3 regions of the Virgibacillus natechei genome follow, and region 3 is predicted to be linked to each of the others. Evidence: riboswitches for the same ligand, from Rfam matches in the RefSeq annotation. Region 3 holds a riboswitch; each other region holds the start of a gene.
The links. Region 3 has a riboswitch for S-adenosylmethionine ahead of metK (methionine adenosyltransferase). Riboswitches for the same ligand answer to the same signal wherever they lie in the genome.

Region 1 (7,524 bases), 1.2 Mb from region 3:
ATTTGTATATCGTTTGGACCATCTCCTACTGTGATTACTTCGGATGGGTCTATTTCATAAGCTCGAAGTAATGTTATAATGGCTGACCATTTTGAAACCCCATGAGCGACCAGTTCAAATCCATCACTCCAATCAATAACAGCTGCTTCTTCTTTAAACAAATTCGACAGTTGCGAGCTAGGAGCACCTGTCCGAATACTGTATTTTAGCACATCCTGATAATCCACATTTCTCAAATTCCCTATATAACATGGCGGGACTCTGCCTTCTCTTGTCCATTCAGCTATTTCTGTAGTCATCCGGTTGCAATATAGGCCAGTAGCAGTGTGTACAAAAACGTTGTAGGAACTTTCTTCAGTTACTTGGTGAAATCGTTCCTCATCCAACATGACTGGTTTAATCTGAATCGCTCTTCCTGTTCGGCCATCATGAATGGAGGCTCCGTTTAAACAAATCATCGGTGTTTGCAATTTAAGCGCTCTGTGGTAAGGGGCTGTTATTTCGTATTGACGCCCGGTCGCAAGAAAAACCTTAATCCCTTGATTGATAAGCCTATCAATCGCTTCTGCATTACGCTGGGAAATCTCGTTCGAAGATGTTAGCAGTGTTCCGTCCATGTCAATAAATATCGCACGTGTATTCATTTTTATTTTTCCTCCTTTTCTTTGATACATACATTGTATCATCTGAATGTAAAGGCAACGTTAACGGACTGTATTTTTCACATTAAGTTTGTAATCAGGGGATTTTCTCTCTTTTCAGTAGTTTTTATCAGGTGGCAATTTGGGACCCGTGGTTAATAGTGTAATGCTAAACTTCCTAAAATAAGCGGTCAATCCCTTGTTGCAGAAGAATTCCGCGTAGCAGGGTACATATTGAAAGGCCGATATGAGTTAAAAGGTGAAGTCACCATTGTTAAGGATGACCTGGGATTAGCAAAAGGCGAGGTTATCATGGTTAAAGGTGATCTGGAAGTAGTAAAAAAAGAAGTGAAATCTCATAGTCTGCGTTTCAACAACTTAGAAAAGAAATTAGATTTGCTTACGTCGCAGAACAACTCATGCAGCCAAATGCTATCAACTAAAAATAGATAATACGAATGATAAACTAGATGAAAATATTGTGGCAAAATACGAAAGTGATTTTATTACAGAAAAAGTCCATTACCTAGAAAAAAGTTTTCAACTAATACAACAGTAATTCTTTAAATATATAGTAAACCTTGTAATTAGTAGCAGAGAAAATAATTCCCTGCTACTAATTCAAATTATTCCACTTCTGGTTCAGGATAGTCATACCCTTTCGTATCTACTTCGACAGACTCTATTTGTTGATCTTCAAGTGGTTTATCGGAATCATCTCGTTCTGCGTCAACAATGTTATCAACGACATCCATTCCTTCTGTTACTTCTCCAAAAGCAGCATAGTCTGTATCAAGATGTGGGGATTCTTCCGTCATAATGAAAAATTGTGATCCAGCAGAATTGGGATCATTCGTTCTGGACATGGAAAGAATTCCTCGATCATGCTGCAGGTTATTTTCAAATCCGTTTGAACTGAATTCCCCTGCAATAGAGTAGCCTGGTCCACCAGATCCATCACCTTCAGGATCTCCGCCCTGTATCATGAATCCAGGAACAACTCGGTGGAAAATTTGACCATTATAATAGTCATCTTCAATCAATGAAATGAAATTGGTGACTGTATTTGGAGCGATATCCGGATATAACTCAGCGATGATGTCTTCTTCATAATCTGCCATTGAAATGGTGACAATTGGATTTTCTTCAACATCTTCTAAGTATTCTGCTTGCTCACTTACTGAATCCTCTGCTGTCTCCATTTGTTCATCTGTTTGATCATTTTCTGATTGTCCTCCACAAGCAGCCATCATTATCATGAGTAACGCGACCGCCAGAAGTGAAAGTGTTTTGAACTTTTGTAGCATGATAAACCTCCAGTATAAGATTACAATTAATAGTATAGCAGGATAAATGTGCGATTACATTTAATTATGCGTTATCTGGGTTATTACTTTTTTTAAAAATAAAAGCAAAGATAGACCGACACACAAATTATACTTAAGGGTGGCGATGAACTGTACGTAGGTTGTCCCGATTGCATAAACTAGTAAGTATAGGGAAGGAGGTTTGAGATGAAGCCTTGTTGTCATCAAACCAATATACGTCAAATACGTGTTAATCAAATGTCGGGTGGATCATCTATTAATTATGGGGATTCGATTCATAAAGGACTGCAAGCCAATCAAAAGATTAACACCAGCGAATATGTTATTGGAGATGAATTTAGTTTTGCAAGCCCGGAAGAAGAGGAAGAGTAGGTTAGTAATCCCCACCCATTAGTGGGGATTATTCAAAAGAAAAAAACGAGCGTTCGCATAATTGAAACTAAATCTAAATTACGGTGTTAGGAGAGGAGTTGAGACTAGTAACCTCTCCCATTCAGTCATAAGAAGTCAAGCCCCCTTTTTTACATAAGTTTGGGAAACTTGCTTCTCTTTTACAAATAATAATGTAGTAATAAAGAAGGTGATGACTGCAGCGAATGCAAAGAGGCCGAATAGCCCTTGTTCATATAAAGGCTCGAAATATGCCACGTTGATTCCGATGAGAACAACTCCTGCAAATAAAAAGCTGAAACCTTTTACAGCAGTTCCCTTTGTTTGAATACTCCATTTTCCTAGTGTTGTTAAAACAGTAACTAGGATGATAACTGCAATATTGACGGACATTCCAACCCATACTGGGTGGATGTTAAGGAAAAATTGATCAGGTTCCCAACCTCCTAAGTGATACCATAATAACCCGGACACAAACCCGGTAGCAAGAGAGGCAATAACAGCGCTTCGAGTAACGAGCGGCCAGAATAAGGCTGCTACGACAGGGGCGAATGTGGCCGAGTTTCGTATCGTCCAGGCGAACACATTCCACCATGCTGATTGTTCCGTACGAAGGGTACCAAATAGAATCATTAGTCCTGTTAATAGTAAAAGAGACCACTTCGTATATTTCACTAACTGTTCGGGACTTGCTAGTGGAAAGATCGCACTTCCTGTATCTTTTCCTAAGCTAGTGGCACCGGAAAATTGACAAGGTGCTCCCCAGCCAAGCGCACATGCCCATATTCCAAGGAAAAATAAACCTACGAGCGGAGCCGGAAGTACTTCCATTAGGTACAGTGGCAAGGCGACTAAACCAAGGCCTTCATCCGGTACTACGACTGCAGCTGACAGTCCAAATAATATTCCAAAAAATATAAAAGGAAGACTCATTATTTGAGCGATAATTAGACCTTTTTGCCCTTCTTCCGGGGTACGAGCAGATAGGGCCATTTGAAATGCAGCCTGGGCCAGGATGACATTTACAAGAAACGTTCCGAACCATACTAAAATCACTTGAAGACCTGCCCCTCCAAAATCGAACATCTCAGGACGGTCGAATGCGAGCTGCTGTATTCCTGATATACCAGGATTGATAAAAAATGCAATAGCTCCAACAATGAACATCAATGTGAAAACGATCGTATTCATCGATTGTGTAAATGCAATGGCCCACATGCCGCCTGCCTGTAGGTATATAAATAATAAGAGCGCGGTGAATGCGATGGAAACGGATAAAGAAATCCCGGTAAAGACGTGAAAACCGGATGCAAATGCAATGGCAGTTGCAACCGACCACATTGGAAACGCAAATGCGGTAATAGCCCCTGATAAAGCTTTAGCCCCCCGGCCATACCGATCTCCAATTAACCCAGAAACAGTCGTTAACAATTTTTCTCGAAAAGGTTTAATAATTAAAAGCGCTATGATCAGCACTTGAATTGTTTCTGCTACTCCATACCATACCGCAGAAACACCAGTTAAATAAGAAAGTTCAACGATTGATATGTAAGTTGATCCTGAGAATAAACCAGTAATACAGAAGGCTACGGTCCACCATCTGAAGTTTCTTCCACCGACAAAGTACCCATCCCCGTGTGTTGCTTTTCGTTTTGCTCTATTACCTACTATGATTAAGATGAGCGTATAAATTAACGCAAAACTAATTGTCCAAATTCCATATGCTGTCATAACTTGTTCCCTACTCTCCATTTAATATATATATAAATGCTTGGTTAAAAGGCACAGATATATAATCCAACCATACCATCCTGTCCACCTGTCAAATTTCCTTTTAAATAGTAAAAGCCCCTTTCTCTGAAAAGAAAAAGGGGCAACATATCTAGTATTATCCCTTTTATCTTTCAGACATTGTCTGCTGGATTGGGCACCTTGTTATAAGAAAATTATACTTATAATGGTTGCCGCGGGCTCATAGGACCAAGTTCCTCCACCGCTCTCGATAAAAGATTTATTTAATTTTAGTTTTTAACAGTATAGAATGAGGATTCGAATTTGTCAAATTACTAATAGAGAAATAGAATCTATATTTACGATCAACAGATAATAGACATGTTCACAATTGGAATTAATGAATGTAACTCCTCAAGGAGAGGGCTTAGAAATTGAGTTTACTAGATTAGGAAGAAGCTCGGTTTACTGTGGCAATTAAAGAATAGTATAAATTATATAGTAAGCCTTGTAATAAATAATTAGCTATGATATAAATATAAAATGACCAATTTGGTATTATAGTCATTATCAAGTTTTTGAATTCACCTAATTTGAAGAAGGGCATGATTCATTAATGTTAGAAAATAAACGTGGACTCATTTTAGATTCAGCTGCTAATTCGTTTTCCATGTATGGCTTTAAAGGAACCACGATGGATAAAGTAGCTAGTCTTGCCGGGGTTGGCAAAGGAACCATTTATACAGTATTTGATAATAAGGAAGATTTATTTGATGCGGTTTTGCAGCAAATAATTATTGAGATGGAGCACATATTTTATAAATGTATACTTCCTGAGAAATCTGTTTCAGATAATCTTTATGAGGCATTAAACCAGTTGCTTGAATTTAGAAAAGAGCATCAGGTAATGATGAAGCTGACGTATGAGGTGCGAATGTTTGGTACGGATCATTCAAAACAGGCACTCGATAAGATAGAGGATGCTATTATACAGTGTGTTGAGTCGCAACTCATTCAAGCCGTTGAGCAGAAGAAAATCTATGCATCGGAACCGAGTATTACAGCATTTTTATTATATAAACTGTATATGAGTCTTGTTTTTGACTATGAAGAGAAGTATGGGCGGTTAGATAAAGATTTGATAGCCAAAATCTTTCAGCAGCATTTCATGTATGCGCTGATTCATAACAAAGAGATGTAAGTCTCTTTTTTTACTAATAAGTGACCAATTGAACAAAATGGTCAAAAATAAAATTTGGAGGGGAAATATGAAGGGAATAAGTCATGAACTGAGAGGTATTTTTGCATCCAAGAAATTAGTTATCGCACTAATGGGGATTATCTTGATGCCGCTATTATACGGAGGCTTGTTGATTTGGTCGTTCTGGGATCCGTATGGGGAAATTGAATCGCTTCCTGTAGCGGTAGTTAATGAGGATGAAGGCGCAATGCTAGAGGGAGAGGAAGTACAAGCGGGAGACGAATTTATAGCTAATCTTCAAGATGAAGCTGCATTGGACTTTCATTTTGTGAGCGAAGCAGAAGCCCGTCGAGGAATGAACGATTTTGAATACTATTTTTATGTGCATATTCCGGAGGTGTTTTCGGAAGACGTTATTAGTGTGATGGAAGATGAGCCGGCAAGAGGAACACTTTATTATGAAGTGAATGAAGATTATAATTTCGTTTCTTCGCAAATAGCGGACAGTGCTATTTCTGAGATGGAGGAGGAGTTATCGGAGGCATTAACATTTGCTTATGTCGAGGTTGCGAATGACTCTTTTAACACATTCAGTAACCATCTAAATGATATTGAAGACGGAACAGAATCATTGCTTGAAGCGAATTATACAGTTCTAGATGGAGCAGGGGATTTGAGTAGCGGTCTGGCTGAGTTAATGGATGGAGTAGGTGAACTTACTGAGGGAATAGAGCAATTAAATACAGGTGTTAAGCAGGCGGAAGCAGAATGGCTACATGTGACAGATACCCTTGAACACTCCGACCAAATGGAAGAAGGGAGGAGTACGTTCGCGTCAATCAGAGACAAAACGGAGGAAATAGAAGCTTTTCTGGAACATGGCGATACACATGCACTAGAAGAACAGCTGGATGAATGGCTAGATCTTGTGGAGACATTAAATCAATCACTGGATAGTTATTCCATAACAGAAAACCTAGACCATGTTGAATCGGTATACAAGGATATGGAGAAGGCACAACAGAGAATGGATGAAGTCGCGGAGAAACTTGAAAGAGAAGAAGAAGGTATGCAAGATGTATTTGATGAAAGCCTACAATTAGCAAATGACGTTGAGCAATTTTTGAATGAATTCACGGTGCTTGCATCGGAACCTATAGAAACGATTGAAGAGATGGAAGCTCATTATCATAAACTTCCAGACCTTCTGGATAATCATTTTCCTGAATGGGAGGAGAATGAAGAATTGGTTGCATGGTACGAAAGTGGTCTTGCGGACTTCGAGGGAGAACCGAATGATCAATATGAAATGGAAGAACAAGTAGATAATATGAATAGGCGTCTCGTTGAATTTCAAAATCAGATGGAGGAAGAGCAACAATCGATGGAATCTATTGTGGAGCCAATTGATGATGGCAAGCAAGAGATTAATAAAGTTGTAACGGCATTGGACACCTTCTATGACGGTTTGGATGAGGCGGAAGGAACTTTACATGCGTTGGAATCAACACTTCAGGATATTCAAGAGGCTGGAGAAGGGCTGCAATCATACGAGAACTTCAATACTATTGAAACAAAGGTTTATCAGTCGGTAGCTGAAGTAAATGATGGGCTAGATAACTTAGAATCTGTTTATCAGACGGCATTAAGCTATCAAGATGAAGTGACAAGTGGATTGGCACAGCTTTCTGAAGGAACAACGAATGCTAGTGATGGTGCTTCGAATTTGGAAGAAGGGATAATGGAAGCGAATAGTGGTGGAAAGGATTTGGTAAATGGACTGGAGGATGTCAGGGAAGGGACCAATGAAATTAATTCGAATATAGCTGAACTGGCTGAAGTTACGAATGGAATCTCCCCTTCAGCTGAGCAGGAAGAAATGGCATCTTCACCAATTGAATCCCAAAGTACGTTTGAAGAAAGCAATTACTCTTACGGGGAGGGCTTGACACCCTATTTTTTGTCTATTGGTCTTTATGTCGGAGCCCTTACGTTGTCGATTATTTATCCATTCCGAGAGGCGTTAGGTCCGCATGAAAATGGGAAACAATGGTTTCTTGGAAAACTTGGCGTTATTCTGATAGTGGCATCGCTACAGGTATCCGTTTTACTTGTGTTTCTTTTGTATATTCTTAATTTATCGGTCGAATCTCCACTGGCATTTATAGGCTTTACGTACCTGGTCAGCTTTGTGTTTATGAGTCTTATTTTTATGTTGGTGGGTGTGCTAGAT
Region 2 (7,524 bases), 1.5 Mb from region 3:
GGTTCCAGAGGTATTGCGTGCTTATATGGGTGGGAAGGATGTTATTAAGTAATTCATCTTTTCGTAAGTATTGGGACTGCGCTTACTCGTCCCACCGAAAACCTTTGTTGCTTTTAAATCGTCGTAGTTGATTTAACACTGCTACATAGTGAAAATCCTTTTGCAAACGTTGGTTGAGAGCAGAGATTCGCTACGGAAAACACATTTCGCTTTCCGCTTAGCATACATTTTGACAACGAATTAACAGTATAAATAGCAAGCAAGCACAGATTATTTCTGTGCTTGCTTAAATGTAAAATTGCTCTTTTTTCCATAATTTCGCCCTTTAATCAAAAATGGTAAACTCATTTATCTCTATCAGATTTCTCTTTTTTGGACAAATAAAACCATAAAAGTAACATAGAAGTAGTCAAAATTAATGGTGTAAAGTTTACTTCTACCTTAACAGCAAACTTCAAATACAATTGAAACATTAAAGTTAAAGATGTGTTTTTCTGTAATCGTTATATTTTTGAATCTTATTTCCACATGCCTCTTATTAAGATTCGGTACTTCTATTTCTTTCATACCATACTTGGAAGATATAAATAATAATAGAAAGGGATATAAATATCAGTACTACTGTTACATTTGACATATTCCCGGAATAAATTTCTGCTTTTCTCCAAAGTTCTAATACTAATCCAAACAGACAATTAGCAATTATATTAACAATAAGATAAACCCAAAACTTACGGAAAGTGAAACGGAAAATCCATATTGTGATAACCCAATATGCGCTAAATATTATAGGAACTGGTGTTACCTGATCCCAATTAAAAAGAGATTCTTCATACCTCCACCAGTTGTATTCCCAAGCAATTGAATAAAGAATAGTATTTATAACAGTTACAAAAAGTGCAACGGATATATATCTTCTTATAATCGTCTGACCTAGAAAGAACAAAGAAACTAACGGAATAATGAATATTAACCAAGCAAATACATTAATCATTGGAACCTCCCCTTTAAGGCTTATAATTATCTTTCCCAAAAGGAAGTTTTTATTCCAGAAAATGGCCCTATTGCGACACATATTTATTCGATTATTGCGCCCTTTTTTGGAATATCTTTTCACTTATATTAGCTAGTATAATTTAATAGGAATCCTTGTATGGAAACATAAAAAACAAATAAGGAAACAATAATACTCATAAAGCCTATTTGCTTCCGTTCGTTTTTGATTTCGGATATACCCATAACCAATAGCAGTGCTCCCATAAAAAGCATCATATATGGTAATACTACTATGGAATTTCCAGTTGTCAGGCCATACCCTGCTAAAACTAAAGTTATGAGTGCAAAGACGATCTTAAGTGTTTTTAACAAAATATCCCCCCTAAACAACTAAGTGCCAACCATAAACTTCCATCTTTCTTCAAGAATGGCGCCCGTTTGTTGCATACTGATTTTATTTTAACATAGTTATTATTGTGTTTTTGAGGAATTCATTAAATATTACTATAAATAGTTGATGTTTTGACATATATAATCTTTTAGAAAACAATTGACAAAATAATATAACGGTAGTAAAGTAAGTTATACAAATTAAATAATTATTACTTCTTATTTAGAGAGGTGGAGGGAATTGGCCCTTTGATACCTCGGCAGCGGACTATTTTATAGTACTGTGCTAAATCCAACAAGTATTTACTTGGAAAATAAGAAGAGTGTGCATATACATAATGTGAATCTCTTCTTATATTTCATAAGAAGAGATTTTTAAATTCAAAATTAAATATAAAAACTTCTTATCAAGAGAGATGGAGGGATTGGCCCTATGAATTCTCGGCAACGAACTTTTCCTAGGAAAAGTAACGTGCTAAATCCAACAAGCGGTGAGCTTGAAAGATAAGTTGAGGATGTACGATAATACCTCTTCTTATTTGATAAGAAGGGGTATTTTTAATAGGAGGAAAAGAGATGCTTACATTTGAAGATGTTACAAAAGTTTATGATGGTAAGACGCAAGAGGTGAGAGCATTAGATCAAGTCAATTTACATATTGAAAAAGGCGAAATATATGGTGTGATCGGTTTTAGTGGTGCAGGTAAAAGTTCATTAATCCGTTGTGCAAACTTACTGGAGAGACCAACTTCTGGAAAAATCACCGTGAATAATCAAAACTTACTAGACCTATCAGCAAAGGAATTAAGGGAAGCAAAACAGAATATTGGGATGATCTTCCAACACTTTAATTTATTGAATTCGAAAACAATATTTACAAATGTAGCAATGCCATTATTACTCCAGAAAAAACCGAAGGAAGAAGTTAACAAAAGAGTTAATGAGCTACTTGATTTTGTGGGATTAAGTGATAAGGCAACTAACTATCCAGATCAATTATCTGGCGGACAGAAGCAGCGAGTAGGAATTGCGCGAGCATTGGCTACGCAACCGGAAGTTTTATTATGTGATGAAGCGACATCAGCACTCGACCCAGAAACGACCAAGTCGATATTAAATCTTTTAAAGCGTGTCAATCAGGAGTACAATATAACGATTTTAATTATAACGCACGAAATGGGAGTTATTCGGGAGATTTGCGATAAGGTGGCGGTGTTGGATAGCGGAAAAGTGGTGGAAGCTGGGTCTGTATTTGATGTATTCTCCCAACCTCAAACAAAGATTGCACATAATTTTGTAAGTTCGGTTATGCATGATGAAATACCAGATTCAGTATATGAGCTTATCAATACGCAAGATGTAGACCATCAAATTTATCGAATCGTATTTGTTGGTGAGTCAACAGGCGCTCCATTACTTTCGCAAATTGCAAAGAACTTTAATGTCGAAGTTAATGTTCTCTTTGGCAATGTTACCGAATTACAAGGGACGCCATTTGGAAATTTGATTGTAAAATTTGAAGGCGAAGAGAAAGAAATAAATCGAGTTATTATGCATATCCACCAACAAGAAGTAACGATAAAGGAGGTGTTAGCAGATGTTAGTTAATTGGGATCAAATTTTAGAAGCATTATGGGAAACGATCGCAATGGTAGGCTTCTCTCTAATATTTGCGATTATAATAGGGTTACCTTTAGGAATTTTACTTGTTGTTACACGACCAGGTCATCTATGGGAGAACAAAGTCACTTTCACGATTTTGAGTGGTGTCGTAAATATATTCCGGTCGATTCCATTTATTATTCTTATGGTCGCAGTCATTCCACTTACACGCTTGATTGTGGGAACATCTATCGGAACAGCTGCAGCGATTGTGCCAATGGTTCTTTTTTCAGGCCCCTTTATTGCGAGATTAATAGAGAATTCTTTGCTTGAGGTTGATCCAGGTGTTATGGATGCTGCACAGTCCATGGGGGCTACACCTACACAAATTATTATACGTTTTCTCATTCCAGAAGCATTAAGTTCCCTGATGTTGGGGTTAACCATCGCCACAATCGGTTTGGTTGGTGCTTCAGCAATGGCTGGTGCGATCGGCGGTGGAGGACTCGGTGATTTAGCCATTACATTCGGATATCAACGTTTCGATACAGCCGTTATGTTCGTTACAGTAACTATACTTGTCATTATGGTTCAAGGGCTACAATCAACAGGAAATATTTTATCGAATAAAATAAGAAGAAGGTAGGAGAAGACATCATGAGAAAAATAGGATTTATTCTTTTTATAACAGTTTTAGCAGCGATCATTACAGCGTGTTCAAGTAGTGAGGCAGCAACAACAGTTGAATTAGGAATTAGTGGATCTGATACGACAATTTGGGATTATGTTGCTGACAAGGCGGAAGAAGAAGGAATTGAAATTGAGATTGTGCGTTTTTCTGATTATGTTCAACCAAACTTAGCACTAGCTGAAGGGGAGATTGATGCAAATGCTTTTCAAACAGTCTCTTATTTTGATGCCTTTATTGAAGAACATGATCTAGATCTCACTCCAATTGCGACAACCGTAATCGCTCCAATGGGATTATATTCGGAAAAACACGATTCACTAGAAGATATACCAGATGGAGGAACGATCGCATTAGCAAACGAAGCAACAAATATGGGTCGTGGATTACAGTTGCTGGAGGATGCTGGATTGATTGAGCTTGAGGAAGGATTTGATGGCAATGGTTCGGTCGATAAAATCGTAGAGAATCCGAAAGATTTAAATTTTGAAACGATTGTAGCTGCTCAGACACCGCGTGTGTTACAGGATGTCGATGCCTCTATTATTAATAATGGCATCGCAGTAGATGGTGGCTATAGTCCATTGGATGATTCTATTTTCCATGAAGATGAAACGGCTACACCGTATATTAATATTATTGCAACACAAGAAGAAGACAAAGATGATGACGTATTAAATAGAATAGCAGAAATTTACCAATCAGATGACGTCGCAGAATTTATTATCGAAGAACGTGATGGCAATTCAATCCCAACAACGGTACCGTTAAGTGAGATTGGGCATTAATTTCCTATTAAAAAAACATTTATGAGGTGATGAAAATGACAGTAGTAACAACAAATAGTTTAGAGACAGTCAAAAAGAGTATTTTAGATAATATTGAGGAAAATAAACAACGCTACATTCAAACAAGTCATGATATCCATGACAATCCTGAAATTGGCAATGAAGAACATTTTGCTTCTACGTATTTAACTAGCATATTGGAGGATGAAGGCTTTCATATAGAGAAAGGTGTTGCGGGACATGAAACGGCCTTTTTGGCTAAGAAGAAAGGGCAGAAGGATGGACGAACGATTGGATTTTTAGCAGAATATGATGCACTTCCTGAAATTGGTCACGCCTGTGGTCACAATATTATTGGAACAACGAGTGTGGCTGCTGCTGTGGCATTAAGTAAGGTTATTGATGAAGTTGGTGGAGAGCTTGTTGTGCTAGGGACACCTGCAGAGGAAGGTGGACCAAATGGAAGTGCGAAAGGAAGCTTTGTGAAGGCAGGTTTAGTGGAAGGTATTGATGCAGCCATTATGCTTCATCCAGGAGCAGAAACCAATCTTACAGGCCCAACCTTAGCTGTTGACCCACTAGATTTCGAGTTTTTTGGAAAACCTGCACATGCTTCCGCACATCCGGAAAAAGGGATTAATGCATTAGATGGCGTTCTTCAATTATTTAACGGGATCAATGCATTGCGTCAGCATCTACCATCTGATGTACGAATTCACGGTATTATTACTGATGGCGGGGACGCACCAAATATTGTGCCTGAATATGCGAAAGCCAGATTTTTCATACGTGCAGCTTCAAGAACGGTGTTAAATGACGTGACGAAGAAAGTAAAAGCGATCGCTGAAGGTGCTGGGCTTTCAACAGGTGCAACCGTTCACGTTAGTGCGTTTCAAAATGAAGTGGATAATTTCATTTTAAATAATAGCTTTGATCAGGTGTTTAAAGGGGTCATTGAAGATTTAGGAGAAACCGTTGATACAGCAGAAAGAGAGGCACTAGGATCTACAGATGCAGGAAATATAAGCCAGGTTGTCCCAACAATTCACCCACATATTAAAATAGGTTCAAGTGATTTAATCGGACATACGGTAGAATTTAGAGAAGCAGCTCGCTCCCAACAAGGCGATCAAGCATTGATTTTAGGGGCAAAGGCAGCGGCCTTAACGATGTTAGAGGTTCTTACAAATAAAGCCACATTTGGTGAAATTCATCAAGAGTTTGTAGATCGATCAAAAGGCTAACTACTTAAAAGGGGGTCTGTCTCGTCATAAAGGGTTCAGTTTAGGGAGAGAAAATATAAAATCCAAGGATACAAATCACAATTGATTATATAATGCGTTATACCATGATTTTTAAGAAATTGAAGCACAGGCTCATGATAGTGTCCGGTAGATTCAAAGATGATAGCCGGAGTCTAACCCGAAACCCGTTCCACTTCTTGATAAAAACGATGAAATACGTGAAGCCCCTGTAGGTCGTGAGCAAATTTAAAGCTTTGCTTATAAGTTTGTTTCGTAAAAAAGCTTGGACCTGGCTTTCGCCTTTTGCGACATCCAGACCATAACAGGATCCATATGAATCACAACTCCTTTAATAGATTCGCCGGTGCGCCCCTACATCACTTGTAGTGTCATAGCTTCGCTTGTTATGCGGGATCGTGTCCCAAGCAGCCTCAAACATGTTTCTACAAGGAGGGGGTGGACAGTATTACGGACGGGATCAGTGTCCCACGGGCGCGATAACCGAATAAATATGTGCCGCAATAGGGCCATTTAACGGAATAAAAATAGTGAATTTAGTAACGCAATATATGGGGATCCGAGATATATGCAAAATTAGGACATAGTCTAGATAATTGATCCAGGTCACATTATATAAGAGGATTCAGCGCTTTTGTTATCATTCTGGTCAAACTATGCGATATAAATCATAATCATTACGATTTAACAATATAATGATTTTATAAAGTCATAAAGGGGATGAAGAATGAAACGCGTATCCACTACCACTGTAAAAAAACGAATCGTTACTGTTTTTCTTTTTGGGCTACTATTATTAGGTGTCATTGTTTTTCGTTTGGGGTATGTTCAATTTGTACTTGGTGAAGAACTAATGGAAAAAGCCGATGAATCATGGAGCAGGGATATAACCTTTGAACCTGACCGTGGTAATATACTTGACAGAAATGGAGATGTTTTAGCAGAGAATGTTTCTGCCCCTTCTGTCATGGTCGTACCTAGACAAATAGAGAACCCAGAAGAAACCGCTGAAAGAATTGCAAACATTTTAGAGCTACCTGTAGATGAAGCTTACGGGTATCTTACAGAAAATGAGAACATCGTTCGGATTCATCCGGAAGGCAGAAAGATTTCCGAAAATCAAGAAGAAGCACTTCGAACACTTAATACTGATGGCCTTTATTTAGCCAAAGATTCAAAGCGTCACTATCCATATGATGATAATTTGGCGCATGTTTTAGGATTTACAGGGATTGACAACCAGGGATTAATGGGGCTGGAGCTTTATTATGATGATAACCTGAGTGGGGAGGAAGGGAGCTTGTCTTATTATTCCGATGCAAAAGGTGGGAGACTAGATCAGCTTGCTGACAGTTATACATCACCGGAGGACGGCTTAAATTTAAAGACAACCATTGATTCAAAGGTGCAAACAATAATTGAGCGAGAACTCGACTTGGCTGTATCGCAATATAATCCGGATCAAGCGCTTGCTATTGCTGTGAATCCGAAAACAGGCGGGGTTTTGGGCATGTCGTCAAGACCCACATTCAATCCTGAAAACTACCAGGAAGTGGATGCTTCTATTTTTGACCGAAACCTGCCTATTTGGAGTACGTATGAGCCAGGGTCAACGTTTAAGATCATTACATTGGCTGCAGCTTTAGAAGAAAATGTTGTGGATTTAAGGGAAGATACATTCTATGACCCAGGTTATATTATGGTTGATGGTGTCAGGATTAATTCATGGAAAAAAGGTGGGCATGGTGAGCAAACCTTCTTAGAAGTTGTTCAAAACTCCTCTAACCCCGGTTTTGTT
Region 3 (7,524 bases):
GGTTGTATGCAGACACAAGGATAAATGGCTCCTAACAAAACACAAAGGCAGAGGGTATGAATTTCCTGGAGGCAATGTAGAAGAAGGCGAGAATGCAAAAGAAGCCGCCATCCGTGAAGTAAAGGAAGAAACAGGCGGTAATGTAGAAAAAATCTATTATATTGGCCAATATAACGTTACGGGTCGAAATGAAACAGTGATCAAAAATGTTTACTTTGCTAAAATTAATCAACTTATTCAACAAGACACTTATTATGAAACGGAAGGCCCGATCTTATTGAAAAAAATCCCATCCAATGTAAGATACAATCATTTATATAGCTTCATTATGAAAGATGGGGTCCTAGACTATTGCATGAAACAGATAAGGAAAACGAGGCTACTCGCAAGAGCCTAGTTTTTCCTATAGGCTCAATTCACAAGCATTGTTGCTTTTAAATCTTCGGAGTTGATATAAAAGACGACGAAACTACTGTTTGCTTAAGTATTTTGCTATAAACGCCGTTCGGGATCGCTCCGGGAGGATGCTTTCCGCGGGTACGGCCTGAGCCTCCTTGCCCCGGCGAGGGGTATGCCGACGTTGTCCGCAAAGGACGGTTTAGTCGGCCTTCCTTAGGATATTCCTCCGGGGTCTTCAGACTCGTGCTGGGACTGCGATTACTTGCCCCATCGAAAACATTTGTTCCCGCAGGAGTCACCGCCCTTCGCTCACCCGAACTGGTGAGGCGGTTCGATGTTTTGAATATTGATTACAAATGCTATTGAGCGGTAGTAACGGGAATTCCAGCGGAGGAAATACATGGAGACTCCGGCGGGAGGAATGGCCTAGGTGAGACCCCGGAGTGCGTTAGCACGAGGAGGCTCACCAGCCGCCCGCGGAAAGCGGATTGTATTTCCGTAGCGGGTATAAAAAGCACCACCCTTAATTTCAATTTACGTCGTCTTTTATAGCTTTTGTGCCAAAAACAACAATTCTTTACAGTGGGACGAGTAATCGCAGTCCCAATCTTTTAGAAAACAGCCTTCTTATAAGATACACAATCTAAAGTTGTTAGAAAAACCTCTATGAGAATGCAATAGTGATGATGAACAATTATTAGGTTGAATGTTTGATCAGCCACTTCTCTAATTTCTCAATAAGCTTATACATAATTGCTGCAAATATTGCAATGACAACTAAACTCGACATAACAAGTGTAAAATCAAACACTTGGAATCCGTAAATAATTAAATACCCTAATCCTTGTGTTGAAACGAGGAATTCACCGATGATGACACCAACCCACGACAGTCCAACATTGACTTTTAAAGTTGAAATCATGACTGGGAGCGTCGCAGGGAAAATAGCTTCTTTAAAGAGTTGCCATCTTGTAGCACCAAAGCTAATCAATACTTTTTCGTAGTTTGGATCAACTTCATTAAAGCCTGAATAAACGACGAGTGTCGTGATGATAACGGAGATGATCGCACCCATCATGATGATGGATAGATAGCCAGGTCCAAGTGCCACAATGATTATCGGTCCAAGCGCCACTTTAGGCATAGCGTTCATAATAACAAGGAAGGGATCCATAATTCTGGCAAATCGTCTTGATGACCATAGTAATGTAGCAATTACGATACCGACAACGGTTCCAATAATGAATCCTAGAACGGTTTCAAAAAGCGTTACTTGGATATGTGTAATCATGGAGCCATTAGCAAATCGATTGACGAGTAAATCTAATACCCTTGTAGGGGAACTGAATATTAACGGGTCAATCCAATAGAGTCTACTCGCCATTTCCCATAGTCCAAAAAATGCCACCAAAATACTAATTTGCCAAGCGAATACAATCTTCTTTTCACTTTTTAATTGATTTTTATATTTCTCAAACAGGTGATGATCTGATTTAGTCACCATTCTCTTTTGACACCACCTTTGATTCTGTTGTTACGATTTCCTCTTTATCCAACTCTTTCCAAATTTTTTCAAATATAATATGATATTTTGGATGCCTTCTTACTAAAAATGGTTCTTCATTACGTAATTCAATTGGAACCTCAAAAACCTTTGAAATGGTGCCAGGATTGGTATCCATAATAAAAATACGATCACTCATTGCAATTGCTTCACCGATATCATGTGTTACAAGAACGGTCGTTTTATGATACATTTTTAGTAATTGTGATACTAAATCTTCAAGTTTAAGTTTAGTTTGATAATCCAGGGCTGAAAAAGGTTCATCCAATAGTAATATTTTAGGATTGTTAATGAGTGTACGAACAAGTGCAACCCGTTGGCGCATTCCACCAGAAAGCGAGGCAGGGTAAGCGTTTGTTACATCTGATAAACCTACTTCTTTTAATAACTCCAATGCTGTTTCTTTTGCTTCTTCTGTCTTGTTTTTGGATATTTTTGGTCCTAGTAACACATTATCTAGGATTGTTTTCCAGGGAAACAAGTAATCCTGTTGTAGCATATATCCAATCGCCATCTCGGAATCGCTAATGGGCCTTTGTTGGAGGAGTACATTACCGGCAGTTTGTTTCATAATTCCAGCAATGATAGAAAGAATAGTTGATTTTCCGCAGCCGCTTGGGCCCAGCAAGGCAATGAACTCGCCTTCTTTAACCGAGAAGGATATGTTAGCTAAAGCTTTTGTGTAACTTTCTTTAGAAAAGTAATGGTGCTCGACTTGATCTAAGGTTAGAAATGACAAATGATCCCCCTCCTTAGTTATTAACTACTTCTTCAGCAAACTCCGTATTTACCAGTTCATCGTATGGTACATCTGCTGGAAGTTCGCCGGCGTCATCCATAATATTTTTCAGGTTCTCCCATCCTTCCACGTCCAAGGTAGGATCCGTAGCAAAGGAATCCTGACTCTTATAACGATCGATAGATGCAGTCAACATATCCAGATCACTATCTTCAAAATATGGTTCGATCACTTCTGCTATTTCTTCAGCACTACTATCTTCCACCCATTGTTGGGCTTGATAAATTGCTCTCGTAAATTTACTAATTTCTTCGTCGTTTTCATCCATGTAACTTTGTTTTGCCATAAATACCGTGTAAGGGACATTGCCGGATTCCTCGCCGAAGGAAGCAACAATATGCCCATTACCTTCTGCTTCAAATACACTTGCTGTTGGCTCAAATAATTGAACATATTCATAATCACCAGATGCAAACGCGCCTGGAATATTTCCAAAATCAATGTTCTGGCTTAAATCTAGGTCAGCATGTGGATCAATACCATGGTTTTTTAACACAGACTCACCGACCATCTGTGGCATACCACCCACACGTTGTCCTAAGAAATTACTATCTCTAAGATTCTCCCATGTGAAATCAGGTTGTTCTTCTTTCGCAACGAGAAACGTTCCATCTGTCTTAGTTAATTGTGCAAAATTGATTGCATAATCACTGGAATCCTGTGCGTATACATAGATAGAAGTTTCTGAACCAACCAAGGCAATATCAGCACCGTCTGATAACAGGGTCGTCATCGTAGTATCACCGCCCCATGTTGTTTGCAATTCAACATCCAATCCTTCTTCTTCAAAAAAACCTTTTTCAATTGCAACATATTGCGGCGCATAGAAAACGGAACGTGTTACTTCAGCCAGGCTGATGGACGTATTTCCACTGTCATTACATGCGGCAAGGAAGATAAACAGAGCAATGGAACATACAACTAAAAATTTTGTTCGTTTCATAAAGGTTGACCTCCTCCAGCGTTATAATTTAATGTCAACACAGTTTATGCTTACCTGAAAAATGTGTGAATGCCCAGTGTGGGCTCTACTTTCTAAATGAAGAATCTATTAAATAATGCAGAAAAAAGCCGACCTCTGTGTTAGAGATCGGCTGCGGATAATTCCGCCTTATATAAAATCCTTTTGGGATGAGGATACAATATTTGTTATGAACGATAAATTGGACCTGCTTGCTGAATAGCAGTACTTACTTGTGTGAATTTCTTAAAGTTCTCGTGAAATTTCATAGCAAGTGACTTTGCTTCATTATCATATGCTACCGGATCTTCCCATGTATGCTTAGGAATTAACACGTCATCTGGAACTCCAGGAACATGGATTGGCATATCTAAGCCAAAGATCTCATCCTGTGTTGTTTCAACCGAGTTCAATTCACCCTCTAAAGCAGCGTGTATCATAGCACGAGTATAGAGCAGCTTCATTCGATTTCCAGTACCATAAGAACCACCAGTCCAGCCTGTGTTCACTAAGAATACATTCGACTGGTAGAGGTCGATTTTTTCTCCTAGCATTTTAGCATAAGTCGCTGGTGCTAATGGTAGGAAGGGAGAACCAAAGCATGCAGAAAATGTTGCCTGAGGTTCTGTTATTCCGCGCTCTGTGCCAGCCAATTTACTCGTATATCCACTCAAGAAATGGTACATTGCTTGCTCTTTTGTTAATTTACTAATAGGTGGCAATGTTCCAGATGCATCTGCCGTTAAGAAAATAATCGTATTCGGATGTCCCGCAACACTTGGTGTAATAATGTTATCAATGTTTTCCACAGGATATGCGGCTCTTGTGTTTTCGGTTAATGACGTATCATCATAATCTGGAAGTCGCGATTCTTCATCCAGAATTACATTTTCCAACACGGATCCGAACCGGATGGCATTAAATATTTGTGGTTCTTTTTTCTCGGAAAGGTTGTTACATTTTGCGTAACATCCACCTTCGATATTGAAGACACCACTTGGACTCCAACCATGCTCATCATCACCAATTAAACGCCGGTAGGGATCAGCAGATAAGGTTGTTTTTCCTGTACCTGAAAGGCCAAAGAATAAAGCAACATCTCCCTCTTGGCCAACGTTTGCAGAACAATGCATCGATAAGATATTGTTCCTTGGTAATATATAGTTCATAATAGAGAATATTGATTTTTTAATTTCACCAGCGTATTCTGTACCACCGATTAGAATAACCCGCTCTTTAAAAGAAATAATAATAAATGCTTCTGAATTTGTACCATCAATTGCAGGATCAGCTTTGAAAGTTGGTGCTGAAATTACTGTGAAATCAGCCTCATGTGATGCTAGTTCTTCATCTGTTGGATTAATGAATAACTGACGAGAGAACAAGTTATGCCAAGCATATTCGTTAATAACTTGAATCGGTAATCTAGAATTGGAATCCGCACCAGCAAATCCTTTAAATTGATATAATTCATCTTTTTCCATTAAATAAGCGGTTACTTTCTTGTATAACTTATTAAAAGCCTTTTCATCAATTGCTTTATTAACGGGTCCCCAATCAATAAACTCCTCGCAAGATTCATCTTTCACAATAAATTTATCTTTTGGCGAACGCCCAGTATATGCGCCTGTAGTAGCACGAACTGATCCTGTTGCGGTTAAAACACCTTCATTCTTCGATAGGATTTTCTCAACCAATCTGGGAACAGACAGATTCTTTTGTAAATTGTCATGAGAATATAGCTCGTTTTTAATAAATGATTCTACCGTTTTCATATATGATACCCGCCTTTTGATGAATTTGTTTAAAAAATGGAATATAAAATTATCATATGCTTTAATTTACAAATAGTATAACACATTAGTTAAATTAGTCCATACTATTTAAAAGATTTCTTTTGATGAATTTTCATTAAGCTTTATATCGGAGTTTAACGAGCGGTTAAACTCCGACTTAAAAATGGAGTTAGAGTGAAAAGTTTGGGTAGGGTAACAATACGGATAAGTATGAAATTACATCGAAAACATTTGTACGTCATAAAACCCTCATTGAATGAAGCTTTATTTTATCGTATTTATAGAATGAATCGGTTGACATAATAGGCCTCTTTCGATAAGCTAAATTACGTATGGATACTCTCTTATTCAGAGTTGGTGGAGGGACAGCCCCTATGAAGCCCAGCAACCGTCACACCAGTGAAAAGGTGCTCACCTGATGCAAGGATTATAGTAGTATATTTCCTTGAATAATAAGAGTGAAAGGATATACCACCTTTCCTCATGTTGCAGGAAGGGCTTTTTTTTGCACTTTGAATAATAAAGAAACATAATTAATGAATAGAGTACCGTAACATAATATTGAGGGAGGATTTAGCCGTATGGCTCCAAATCGCCGTTTATTTACATCTGAATCTGTAACAGAAGGGCATCCAGATAAGATGTCTGATCAAATATCAGATGCTATCCTGGATGAAATTTTAAAAAATGATCCGCATGCGCGTGTTGCATGTGAGACAACTGTAACCACAGGGCTTGTGTTAGTTTCTGGAGAAATTACTACAAGTACATATGTGGATATACCTGCGATTGTCCGTCAAACAATAAAGGATATAGGATATACGCGTGCTAAGTTTGGTTTTGATGCCGACACATGTGCTGTATTAACAGCAATCGATGAGCAATCTGCAGATATTGCAGGTGGGGTCGATCATGCACTTGAAGAACGTCAAGGGAAAATAAGTGATGAAGAAATCGCTTCAATTGGTGCAGGTGATCAAGGTCTTATGTTTGGCTATGCATGTGATGAAACCGAAGAATTAATGCCATTGCCAATTTCATTAGCTCATAAACTGGCAAAACGTTTATCAGACATGAGAAAAGAAAAAGTTCTTTCCTATCTACGTCCGGACGGGAAAACACAGGTAACCGTTGAATACGATGAGAATAACAACCCAATTAAAGTGGATACAATTGTTATTTCAACACAGCATCATCAGGATATAACCATTGAGCAAATTGAAAAAGATTTAATAGAACATGTTATACGCCCAGTGGTTCCTGCTAGTCTATTAGACGAAACAACTAACTATTTTATTAATCCAACCGGACGTTTTGTTATTGGGGGACCTCAAGGAGATGCGGGCTTAACAGGCCGTAAAATTATGGTCGACACCTATGGTGGGTATGCGCGTCATGGAGGTGGTGCATTCAGTGGAAAAGATTCAACGAAAGTCGATCGTTCCGCTGCGTATGCAGCCCGGTATGTAGCTAAAAATATTGTTTCAGCTAAATTAGCAAAAACATGTGAGGTGCAACTCGCCTATGCAATAGGTGTTGCGGAGCCTGTGTCAATTGCGGTCAATACATTTGGAACTGGTGTCGTGAGTGAAGAAGACTTCGTTTCAGCGATTCGGGAGATATTTGACTTACGGCCGGCAGGAATTATTCGTATGCTTGATCTGCAAAAGCCAATTTTCAGAAGCACAGCTGCCTATGGTCATTTTGGGAGAACAGATATTATGTTTCCGTGGGAGAAAACGGATAAAGTAGAAGAGTTAAAGGCACTCGTGGAAAAATATAAAACAGTTTAAAAACAAGCCATACAGCAGATGGTTGTATGGCTTGTTTTATAACCTAATGAGTGAAAATGTAAGGGGGAGTGATAACGAAATCACCCCCATCGATTTCAGTTGAAAAAAGTAAAAAATAAGACTTAAAGCCGATAAAGAAATCGGCTTTTTTACCGATTTCTACTAATCCGACCTCTAGTCTCTGACCTCCAGAATACGCACCAGCGCAATTG

Region 1: another riboswitch for S-adenosylmethionine. It lies ahead of OLD84_RS06430 (sodium:solute symporter family protein); the one in region 3 lies ahead of metK (methionine adenosyltransferase).
Region 2: another riboswitch for S-adenosylmethionine. It lies ahead of OLD84_RS00090 (methionine ABC transporter ATP-binding protein); the one in region 3 lies ahead of metK (methionine adenosyltransferase).

Annotation. Positions count from the first base shown of each region.
Region 1 is NZ_CP110224.1:1,195,171-1,202,694, forward strand. Features, by position in the region: gene OLD84_RS06410 (HAD family hydrolase) at 1-644, opposite strand, end outside; gene OLD84_RS06415 (hypothetical protein) at 876-1,094, shown strand; gene OLD84_RS06420 (peptidylprolyl isomerase) at 1,268-1,948, opposite strand; gene OLD84_RS06425 (hypothetical protein) at 2,156-2,341, shown strand; gene OLD84_RS06430 (sodium:solute symporter family protein) at 2,477-4,090, opposite strand; SAM riboswitch class I at 4,254-4,368, opposite strand; gene OLD84_RS06435 (TetR/AcrR family transcriptional regulator) at 4,707-5,291, shown strand; gene OLD84_RS06440 (YhgE/Pip domain-containing protein) at 5,359-7,524, shown strand, end outside.
Region 2 is NZ_CP110224.1:19,879-27,402, forward strand. Features, by position in the region: gene serS (serine--tRNA ligase) at 1-52, shown strand, start outside; gene OLD84_RS00080 (hypothetical protein) at 539-994, opposite strand; gene OLD84_RS00085 (YczI family protein) at 1,123-1,368, opposite strand; SAM riboswitch class I at 1,603-1,707, shown strand; SAM riboswitch class I at 1,788-1,897, shown strand; gene OLD84_RS00090 (methionine ABC transporter ATP-binding protein) at 1,963-2,994, shown strand; gene OLD84_RS00095 (methionine ABC transporter permease) at 2,984-3,634, shown strand; gene OLD84_RS00100 (MetQ/NlpA family ABC transporter substrate-binding protein) at 3,646-4,464, shown strand; gene OLD84_RS00105 (M20 family metallopeptidase) at 4,500-5,708, shown strand; partial or broken gene OLD84_RS19565 (IS110 family transposase) at 5,789-6,024, opposite strand; gene OLD84_RS00110 (stage V sporulation protein D) at 6,454-7,524, shown strand, end outside.
Region 3 is NZ_CP110224.1:2,374,656-2,382,179, reverse strand. Features, by position in the region: gene ytkD (RNA deprotection pyrophosphohydrolase) at 1-397, shown strand, start outside; gene OLD84_RS12370 (ABC transporter permease) at 1,097-1,903, opposite strand; gene OLD84_RS12365 (ABC transporter ATP-binding protein) at 1,893-2,702, opposite strand; gene OLD84_RS12360 (ABC transporter substrate-binding protein) at 2,716-3,705, opposite strand; gene pckA (phosphoenolpyruvate carboxykinase (ATP)) at 3,912-5,498, opposite strand; SAM riboswitch class I at 5,861-5,978, shown strand; gene metK (methionine adenosyltransferase) at 6,101-7,312, shown strand.